3 regions of the Pseudoalteromonas sp. Ps84H-4 genome follow, and region 1 is predicted to be linked to each of the others. Evidence: predicted binding sites of a transcription regulator. Region 1 holds the regulator's gene; each other region holds the start of a gene.

Region 1 (3,284 bases):
AACACTCAGGTCGGTGGTATCAATCATAAAATCAGCGCGCGTGATCAGTACATCCAGTAATACTCTTTCTTGCTTAATTGCTAAATCGAGTGGCAGCGAGTCAATCGATAGAGGATGTAAGCGTCGCGTTTCAGAAAAGCGTTTGATCAGAGTTTGGTCATCACTGTCTAAATAGAACAGTGTTGGGTTTGCGAAACCTGGCAGGTATTCAAGAATATCATTAAACTCTTGCTGCTCTTTCGGTAAGTTACGCACATCTATGCTGACTGCTATTTTGTCATAGTTGTCTGAAACGCTACGAACAAGCGAAGGTAATAAGTTGACTGGGATATTATCAACACAGTAGTAACCCAAGTCTTCAAGTACACGTAAAGCGACCGATTTACCTGAGCCTGAGCGACCGCTGATGATAATTAATTCCATTTATGCCTCTGCTGATATGACCTGAAACAGTTCGTGGTCTGTTTTAGCGCTACGTAACTGTTTACAAAACTCTTTATCTTTTAGTCTATCAGCAATTGTCGATAAGGTCTTTAGGTGAAGTTGGCTGTCTCCATCTGGTACGATGAGTGCAACGAAAATATCCACAGGTCGGTTATCAATTGCGTCAAAATTGATTGGGGATTCACTCACTATGACAAATGCCTGTGGTTGCTCTGCACCACTCATGCGGCCATGTGGAATAGCAATGCCACGACCAATACCTGTACTGCCTAATTTTTCTCTATTGAGTAAGGCATCAAGGACGTCTTGTTGAGATAAATGAGGAAGCTGCTGGTGAGCCAGCTCGCTGATATATTCAAGGATTCTTTTTTTGCTATTAAAAAGGACCGCAGCTTTGCTGCAGTCCTGGTTAGTAAGTGAACTAAGTTTCATAATTTAGTGTCGAGCTAATTTCTCTTTGTGTTTAATGACTTGACGATCTAGTTTGTCGATTAGCGAGTCAATGGCTGCATACATATCTTGGTGTGCAGTTGAGGCAAAGAGCTCGCCTCCATTTACATGTAAAGTTGCTTCTGCTTTTTGGCTTAATTTTTCTACATCTAGAATGACATGTACATTATTAATGTGGTCAAAATGCCTTTCTAGTTTTGCAAACTTGCTGTTTACATAGTCTCTTAATGAATCAGTGATTTCTACATGACGACCAGTTAAATTTAGTTGCATAAGCATTTTCCTTCTATGTAAAACGTCTAAATCAAACTCTTACGCTGATTAGACGGAGGTATCGCTAGAGACTCTCGATATTTTGCAATTGTGCGTCTAGCTACTTTAATTCCTTGCTCAGCCAATATATCTGCAATTTTACTATCACTCAATGGCTTAGCTGAGTTTTCTGCAGCGATAAGCTTTTTGATCAAAGCGCGAATTGCTGTTGATGAACACTCACCACCGTTTTCTGTGCTGACATGGCTTGAGAAGAAATATTTCAACTCAAAAATCCCGCGAGGGGTGTGCATGTATTTTTGTGTTGTAACACGTGAAATTGTCGATTCATGCATTTCGACCATTTCTGCGACATCGTTCAGCACCATTGGTTTCATGGCTTCTGGGCCATGTTCAAAAAATGCTTGTTGTTGCTGTACGATACAATTGGTCACTTTTAAAAGTGTATCGTTACGGCTCTCTAAGCTTTTAATAAACCATTTAGCTTCTTGTAAATGAGAGCGAATAAACTGGCTATCGCTGCTCGATTTTACTGAGCGTGACATAGCTGCATATTGGCTATTCACTCTAATTTTTGGCATACAATCTGGGTTTAGTTCAACGACCCAACGACCTTTAACTTTTTTAACCGATACATCGGGTATAACGTACTCAGACTCTTCGCGAACTATGCTGTCTGCTGGCTTAGGGTTTAAGCTGTGGATCAGCGTCATTACTTCTTTTAGTTCGCTTTCTTTAAGCTTAGTCTTTTTCATCAAAGTGCGATAGTCGCGACTTGCTAATAATTCAATATGCTCAGATAAAACCATTTTAGTTTCAGCTAAATACGGCGTACTCGCATCGAATTGGCGAAGCTGGATACATAAGCACTCTTGTAAGCTACGGGCACCAATCCCTACTGGATCAAACAACTGTATTCTCTTTAAGACCGCTTCGACTTCATCTAGTTCGATTTCTTCTTCATCATTATTTTGATTAAAACTTTCGACTATGTCTTCGCAGCTAACAGTTAAAATACCTGAGTCATCAATTGCCTCTACGATGGCGACAGCGATCGCTTCATCGGTTGGGCTAAATGGCGTGAGTTGTAATTGCCACATAAGGTATTCATGGAGGGTTTCAGTCGATGCACCCTGATAAATTGACTCATCTTCTGGCATTGGACCTGATGATGTTGATGGGGCAGCACTCATGTACTCATCCCATGTCACATCCATGGCTAAATCGTCACTTACGGTGTCTTTGTTAAGGGCATCGCTGCTTTCTTGTTCGTACTCACTCGGCGCTTCTTCGGCCGATGCACTTAGCTGAGTATCATCAGATTCAGCTTTTTGCTCGTTCTTACCAATGTTTTCATCGTTGTAATCTGCTTCTTCCACTTCAAGCAGAGGGTTACTATCAAGTGCTTCTTGAATTTCTTGCTGGAGATCCAATGTACTAAGCTGCAGCAAGCGAATTGCTTGTTGCAGTTGTGGAGTCATTGTAAGTTGCTGGCCCATGCGCAGCTGTAATGATTGCCTCATGTATCCCTAACAATCCTTTTATGTGTTATCGACACCTGTGCAGTCACAGGTAAATATATATCGATTTATTGTCATTGTTATTTAGTTTAGCAGATGCGCTAGATGGTGGCTTATTGGTTATAGCCTGAATTGCTCACCTAGATACACATCGCGTACGGTTTGGTCAGCTAAAACATGCTCAGGTGTTCCTGATGCAATTAGCTCCCCATGAGAAACAATGTAGGCTTTTTCACAAACATCAAGGGTTTCTCTAACATTATGGTCAGTGATTAATACACCAATACCACGATTTTTTAAGTGTTCAATAATTTTCTTTATATCTAACACTGAAATAGGATCAACACCAGCAAAAGGCTCATCTAACAAGATAAATTTAGGGTTTGCGGCTAATGCCCGAGCAATTTCTACGCGACGACGCTCGCCCCCAGATAAGGCCATACCTTGACTATCACGAATATGCTGAATACTAAATTCATCAAGTAAGTTGTTGAGTGTTTCTTCTCGGCCTTGTTTATTTAAATCTTTACGCGTTTCTAAAATAGCCATTAGGTTTTGATAAACCGTTAACTTTCTAAAAATAGATGACTCTTGTGG
Region 2 (3,284 bases), on a different contig from region 1:
AACACCTGTTTGCTGACGCTTATGAGAAATCGTGGTATCTAACTCGTAGTTGCGTGTTGCTTCTTTGTGAGAACGGCTAGGGTTAGTCGCTGAGCCTGCACTGCCTTGACCAGCAATTTCAGGAATATTTGAGTTTGCAGGTGGCTGATTTGTAAGCGCACCAGGAATACCTACAGCAAGACCGCCGATGTTATTTTCTTCGAAAGTCGTTTCGCTGCGCACAGCGGGTAAGTCTGGGTTATAGCGTTTTTGAGTTTCTTCTACTGCACTAAAGTCCATATTTAAATCAACTTGTGCAGTGTAGTTACCTAAACCAACCACTGGAATGAGAATACTGTCGATTTTATTTAAGTACTCTTCTTCACGCTTGCGCTCTATTTCATACTCTTTACGAGAACGTGCAGCGAGTGAGTTTTGTGAGCCTGAGTTTAGTAAGCGACCATTTTGATCGGTAACAGTAACACGCTCTGGCGATAAACCTTGTACCGCTGAGGCAACAATATCAACAACTGAGTCAACTTCTTCACCATCAAGCGTACGGCCGCGTTTAAGTGTTAAAACCACTGTAGCTGAAGGTTGTTTTTCGCGACGAGCAAATACGTTTTCTTTTGGAATAGCTAAAAGTACTTTGGCGCGAGTAACATTTTTTAGCTCTTCGATAGTGCGAGCAAGTTGTTGCTCACGACCATGTTTTAAACGTTCACGTTCTAGGCGTTGGCTTACACCAAATCCCATATCTTGCATGATGATGTCAGTACCTGAGCTTGGCGCTTGCTCAAGGCCTTCACGAGCCATCAATAACTTAATGTTTTGGTACTCACCTTCTTCAACAGAGATGACATTACCATCGAGTTCGTAATCAATCTTTTGCGCGTCTAAAAAGTCTAGCGTTTGAATAAGCTCTTCCGTTGGCATTTTACCAAGCGGACGCATATCTGGCTGACGTGCCCAAATGATAATAAAAATTGCGATAGCCAAACAAATTGCCAAAGCAATCACTAAAGTTACCTGGCGTAAAACATCTACACCGTTTAAGGCACTTAAGTAGCCTGACTTTTGCTCTTGTTGATCATCGGTATCGTTTGAATCGATACCGCCGCCGGCTAGGGCTAGATCAGTTGATTGATTAGATTGCGCCACGATAATTCTCCACTACCTAGTTACACAGGCATGTTCATGATTTCTTTATATGCTTCAACAAGTTTATTACGAACCTGTACCGTTGCTTCGAATGCAACTGATGATTTTTGTGAAGCAATCATCACATCTGCAAGCGATACACTACGATCACCCATTTCAAGAGCGGTCACTTTTTGCTTGGCTTCTTGTTGCAAGCCATTCACTGTATCTAATGCATTGGTAAGTAGATCACCAAATTGTGCCGTTGATGTAGGCTGTGTCTGAGTTGGTAAATTTGTAATTGAGTTACTACGGCTAGCTTCAAGGGCCATAGATTGCATTTCTTGAAATAATGCGCTGTTTTGAACTTTCATAATACTCTCTGACAATACAGTTTACTTATAAACTGATAAAGCACAAACCGTGCCACAAAATAAAACCAACATTTTCAATGGCTTATACAATTCATTTTGCTTGTCAGAGTTTTGACAGCAAACAAGCCCACATGCTGTGAGCTTGTTTGACACTGTTTTGGCAGGGGGATTAGGCTGGCAGTGCAATCCCAAGATCGCGCATCTGCGCTAGCTTATATCGCAAGGTGCGAGGGCTAATACCTAAGGTCTCAGCCACCTCTTTTCGCTTACCATTACAGCGTGCGAGGGTTTCTAAAATAATACGATGCTCTTTGTCTTTAAGCTCGTCTTTGTAATTACCTTGCTCACTCACCTGTGGCACTGTATCTAAATTAACTTCAACGGGTTGCTCTTGATACACCGGTGCATTGTGCGGTGGCGTAGCAACTGACTTTATCTCTACCGTTAGTAACTCTTCAATGAAGACATCATCTTCATGAATGCTGTTACCATCACATAATATCAGCGCACGCTGAATAACATTATCAAGCTCTCGCACATTACCCGGCCAAGCATGTGTTAGCAGCTTTTGCTTAGCTGACTCGGTCAACATAGCAATGGGTTCTTTACTTTTCAGGCAATGGCGCTCAATTAAATGCTCTGCCAATACAACAATGTCGCCCGGGCGTTCTGCTAATGGTTTCCACATCAGCGGGAACACATTTAAGCGATAATATAAATCTTCTCTAAATAGATTTTCACTCACCGCTTCTTTTAAATCACGGTTACTCGTAGCTAAGACACGAACATCAAGCTCAATCGTTTTACGGCCGCCTAAGCGCTCTACTTCACGCTCTTGTAGTACACGCAGTAATTTTGCTTGCAGACCTAAATCCATCTCGGTGATCTCATCAAGTAAGATGGTACCGCCTTGTGCTTGTTCAAATTTACCAGGGCAGGCCTGAATGGCACCGGTAAACGCGCCTTTTTCGTAACCAAATAAGGTTGCTTCAAGCATATTTTCAGGAATAGCGGCACAGTTAATGGCAACAAAGGGAGCATCTGCACGATTCGATTTATCATGAATATAGCGGGCTAACACTTCTTTACCTGAACCACTTGGGCCAAGAACCATAACACTGGCATCTGAACGCGCTACTTTGCTCGCAAGTTCGAGTAACTTAATACTCGATGGATCTGCAACAATTGGCCCGTCTGTTTCTTTTTCCTTTTCAGGTAAATAACGACTGACCATATTAAGCAATACTTCTGGGGCAAATGGTTTTGCCATGTAATCAATCGCACCTAAACGCATCGCTTCAACTGCATCATCAATGGTGGCATAAGCTGTCATCATAAGTACAGGTAGTTCAGGGTAGTTGAGCTTAATACTGCGAAGTAAATCAAGGCCACTCATCGCGCCCATTTGTACATCGCTGACCACTAATGAATACGTGCCTTGTTTTAAAAGCACCATTGCTTGCTCAGCACTATCTGCTGCGATGCAATCAATTCCTGACATTTCGAGTGTATCAATCAAAGCTTCTCGTAAGCCTGCGTCGTCTTCAACGACTAAAATTGCGTTCGTATTCATTTTGCCTCCGCTGACGTAAATTCTGCACTTATTGGCAGGATCAAGCTAAAACATGCCCCCCCATGGGCATTATTAGTCACTTCAACCCGTCCTTGGTGCGCATTAGCGACTGAACTCACAACAGCAAGTCCAAGCCCTGTGCCTTGGCTTTTTGTAGTAAAGAAAGGTTCAAATAATTTCTCGGCCTGACTCATATCTACGCCAGGACCGTTGTCACT
Region 3 (3,284 bases), on a different contig from region 1:
AGAAGTAAGTGCAGAAGTAGTGGGTGATGGTGAAATCCAGCGAGACTTAGGTGAACGTATTGTCTTTATAGCAGACGACTCTGCTGTTGCGCGAAACCAAGTTAAGCGAGCGCTTGAGCCATTAGGTGTACAAACTGAGCTCGCTAAAAATGGTAAAGAGGCTTTATTACGGTTACGTGAGATTGCAAAACTCGATTGCCAAAACGATATTACTGAACGCGTAGGGTTATTAATTTCAGATGTTGAAATGCCTGAAATGGATGGTTATACCCTTACGGCAGAGATAAAAGCGGATCCAAAATTATCACCTTTGCATGTGATCTTACACACTTCTTTAAGCGGTGTATTTAACCAAGCAATGATCCAAAAAGTAGGTGCAGATGATTTTATTGCAAAATTTAACCCTGACGAATTAGCAACGGCTGTTAAAAAGTGGGTTCATTGTGATTAATTATTTATAGGTGGTATTACTTTGGAAAATAAGCACTTACAACAAAGCGAATACGATCAATTTCGCTCTTTTCTAGAGCAACAGTGTGGCATTGTGTTAGGCGACAATAAGCTTTACCTAGTGAAAAGTCGTCTTGCGCCATTAATGGTGCGCTTTAACGTTGAGTCTTTATCGCAATTAGTTAGTAAAACGCTCAGTCCACATGAAAGACAGCTTCGTGCTGCTGTTGTGGATGCGATGACGACGAATGAAACCTTATGGTTTCGTGATCAATACCCATTTGAATTGCTTAAAACAAAGCTGTTTCCTGAGTTGAAAGATGTGCGTAGGCCACTAAAAATCTGGTCAGCGGCAAGTTCATCAGGCCAAGAGCCGTATTCAATTGCTATGTCGGTTGCTGAGTTTCAGGCGAAAAACCCTGGCGTACTTAAAATGGGCGCGCAGATTATCGGCACTGATATATCTAATACCATGCTTGATATGTGTAAAAATGCTGAATATGACTCGTTGGCACTGGCCCGTGGTTTATCAATTGAAAGACGGCAAAAGTTTTTTAAAGACAGCGGCAATGGCATGGCGCAGGTGATTGATCCAATCAAAAAAATGGTGAGCTTTAGGCATTTGAATTTATTAGATTCTTACGCCTTAATGGGCAAGTTTGATATCATTTTTTGCCGCAATGTACTGATCTACTTCTCTCCAGAGGTAAAAGCAAAGATTATTTCTCAATTTGCTCAGGCCCTTAATCCAAAAGGGTATTTATTTTTAGGGGCATCTGAATCTATGGCTGGCTTAAGTGATAGCTTCGAGATGGTTCGTTGTAACCCAGGTATTATCTACCAGAAAAAGTAATCTCTTCTTAGCAACCTAGCTCTTAGGTTGCTAAATTATTTATTATTCAAAAGCTTACCGTGCTTTATCTATCTAGTTAATTTTGGCTTGCCTTTTGCATCTGCACTAGCAGAGTCAATTTTTTGGAGATGGTTATGGCTATCAGTTTTGATAAAGCATTTGGTGTGCACCCGCATGCAATGTTGATCCGTTCACAACGCGCTGAGTTATTAGCGACAAACATCGCTAATGCTGATACGCCGGGCTACAAAGCAAAAGATATCGATTTTGCGGCGGCTCTAAAAGCGGCAAAAAGCAACCAGCAAGGCGGCAATAACATGGTACGAACTGACGCAAAACACCTTGCCGGTGGCAGTCGGTTTGTTGGTAACGCAGAAATGTTTCGTACGCCAAATCAAGCAGATACAGGTGATGGTAACTCAGTTGATATACAAGTGGAACGAAACTTGTATGTACAGAACTCATTAGAGTATCAGGCAAGCCTGCAATTTATGAGTAGTAAAATTAAAGGCCTTAAAAAAGCCCTCGGTAGTCAAGGAGCTTAATCATGAGTTTATATAATGTTTTTGATATTTCAGGCACTGGTATGAGCGCGCAAAATGTGCGTCTTAATACAACAGCAAGTAATATCTCGAATGCGAATACGATTAGCTCTAGTCAAGACAAAACATACCGAGCGCGCCATCCTGTTTTTGCTGCGGAGTTGACTAAAGCGTCAGCAACACAAAGCAATCCTCAGGGCTCTTCTGTTGGCGTAAAAGTGTTGGGTATTGTTGAGAGCGATAAGCCTCTGCAAATAGAGTACAACCCTAATCACCCCAGTGCGGATGAAAACGGTTATATCTACAAACCTAACGTTAATGTCGTAGAAGAAATGGCTAATATGATTTCTGCCTCTCGCTCTTACCAAACAAATGTGCAAGTTGCTGATGCAGCTAAGCAAATGTTAAGTAAAACACTGTTGCTTGGGCAGCGGTAACCGAGGATAAGTTATGAGTAACGACATCAGCAGTGCGTCATCCACGTATTTAGATAATTTACGTTGGCAGGACAATCAAAACAAACCAGAAGAGAAAGATGACACTTTAACGCAAGAAGACTTCTTCTCGCTTTTAACACAACAGTTGTCGTTTCAAGACCCAAGCAAGCCGGCTGATAATGATCAAATGATTGCTCAGATGACCAACTTTACCATGGCTGAAGGGATCTCGAATTTAAACTCAAAATTTGATGCACTTACTGCGTCAATGACATCGAACTCGGCATTACAAGCTTCGACCTTAGTTGGTAAACAAGCACTATTAGAATCAAATACGATTGATTTTGATGGTAGTAACGTTGCTAAAGGTTCGGCAATTGCAGAAACGCCTGTTGAAGATCTTACGCTTCGCATTACTGATGAGTCAGGTCAACTTGTACGTACCATCAGCATGGGCGCTCAATCGGCTGGCGCAGTTCGTTTTGAGTGGGATGGTAAAAATGACGATGGAGAGCTTTTGCCTCCAGGCGAATACGAAGTTAAAGCTGAAGGATTCCAAAATGGTGACTATAGCAGTCTACCTTTAGCGACTTTCAAAAATATTGAAAGCGTTAATATCAATGGATCTAGCGGCATTATTATTAATACTAAAGAAGGCGCGGTTAGGCTAACTGATGTTGCAGAAATCGCTTAATTACACAGATTAACTAGTTAGCCTAGTGCTACAGATTGACACTTTAGAGGTGACTTATGAGCTTCAATATTGCATTAACCGGCCTTGCTGCCGCGCAAAAAGACTTAGATGTAACAGCAAACAATATTGCTAACGTTAACACCACAGGCTTTAAAGAGTCTCGTGCTGAGTTTGCTGATGTGTACGCATCATCAGTATTTAGCTCAGGTAAAACTAAAAATGGTGACGGCGTAAGAACTACAATGGTGGCACAACAATTCCACCAAGGTTCATTATCTTTCACTAATAACTCACTGGATTTAGCAATT

Evidence for each region. Region 1 encodes sigma-54, which starts transcription at its own class of promoters, with help from an activator protein. Its sites were predicted from a motif close to GTTGGCACGNNNNTNGNNT; they were not measured.
Region 2: the regulator sigma-54 is predicted to act here: its motif matches at 1,532-1,550, upstream of fliE (flagellar hook-basal body complex protein FliE).
Region 3: the regulator sigma-54 is predicted to act here: its motif matches at 1,385-1,403, upstream of flgB (flagellar basal body rod protein FlgB).

The regions. Positions count from the first base shown of each region.
Region 1 is NZ_JAMXSK010000019.1:88,068-91,351, forward strand. It holds gene rapZ (RNase adapter RapZ) at 1-423, opposite strand, end outside; gene ptsN (PTS IIA-like nitrogen regulatory protein PtsN) at 424-876, opposite strand; gene hpf (ribosome hibernation promoting factor) at 880-1,167, opposite strand; gene NH454_RS16305 (RNA polymerase factor sigma-54) at 1,194-2,690, opposite strand; gene lptB (LPS export ABC transporter ATP-binding protein) at 2,808-3,284, opposite strand, start outside.
Region 2 is NZ_JAMXSK010000001.1:328,095-331,378, forward strand. It holds gene fliF (flagellar basal-body MS-ring/collar protein FliF) at 1-1,140, opposite strand, end outside; gene fliE (flagellar hook-basal body complex protein FliE) at 1,161-1,493, opposite strand; gene NH454_RS01525 (sigma-54 dependent transcriptional regulator) at 1,663-3,066, opposite strand; gene NH454_RS01530 (ATP-binding protein) at 3,063-3,284, opposite strand, start outside.
Region 3 is NZ_JAMXSK010000001.1:376,681-379,964, reverse strand. It holds gene NH454_RS01765 (chemotaxis protein) at 1-451, shown strand, start outside; gene NH454_RS01760 (protein-glutamate O-methyltransferase CheR) at 473-1,303, shown strand; gene flgB (flagellar basal body rod protein FlgB) at 1,438-1,848, shown strand; gene flgC (flagellar basal body rod protein FlgC) at 1,851-2,282, shown strand; gene NH454_RS01745 (flagellar hook assembly protein FlgD) at 2,296-2,976, shown strand; gene flgE (flagellar hook protein FlgE) at 3,033-3,284, shown strand, end outside.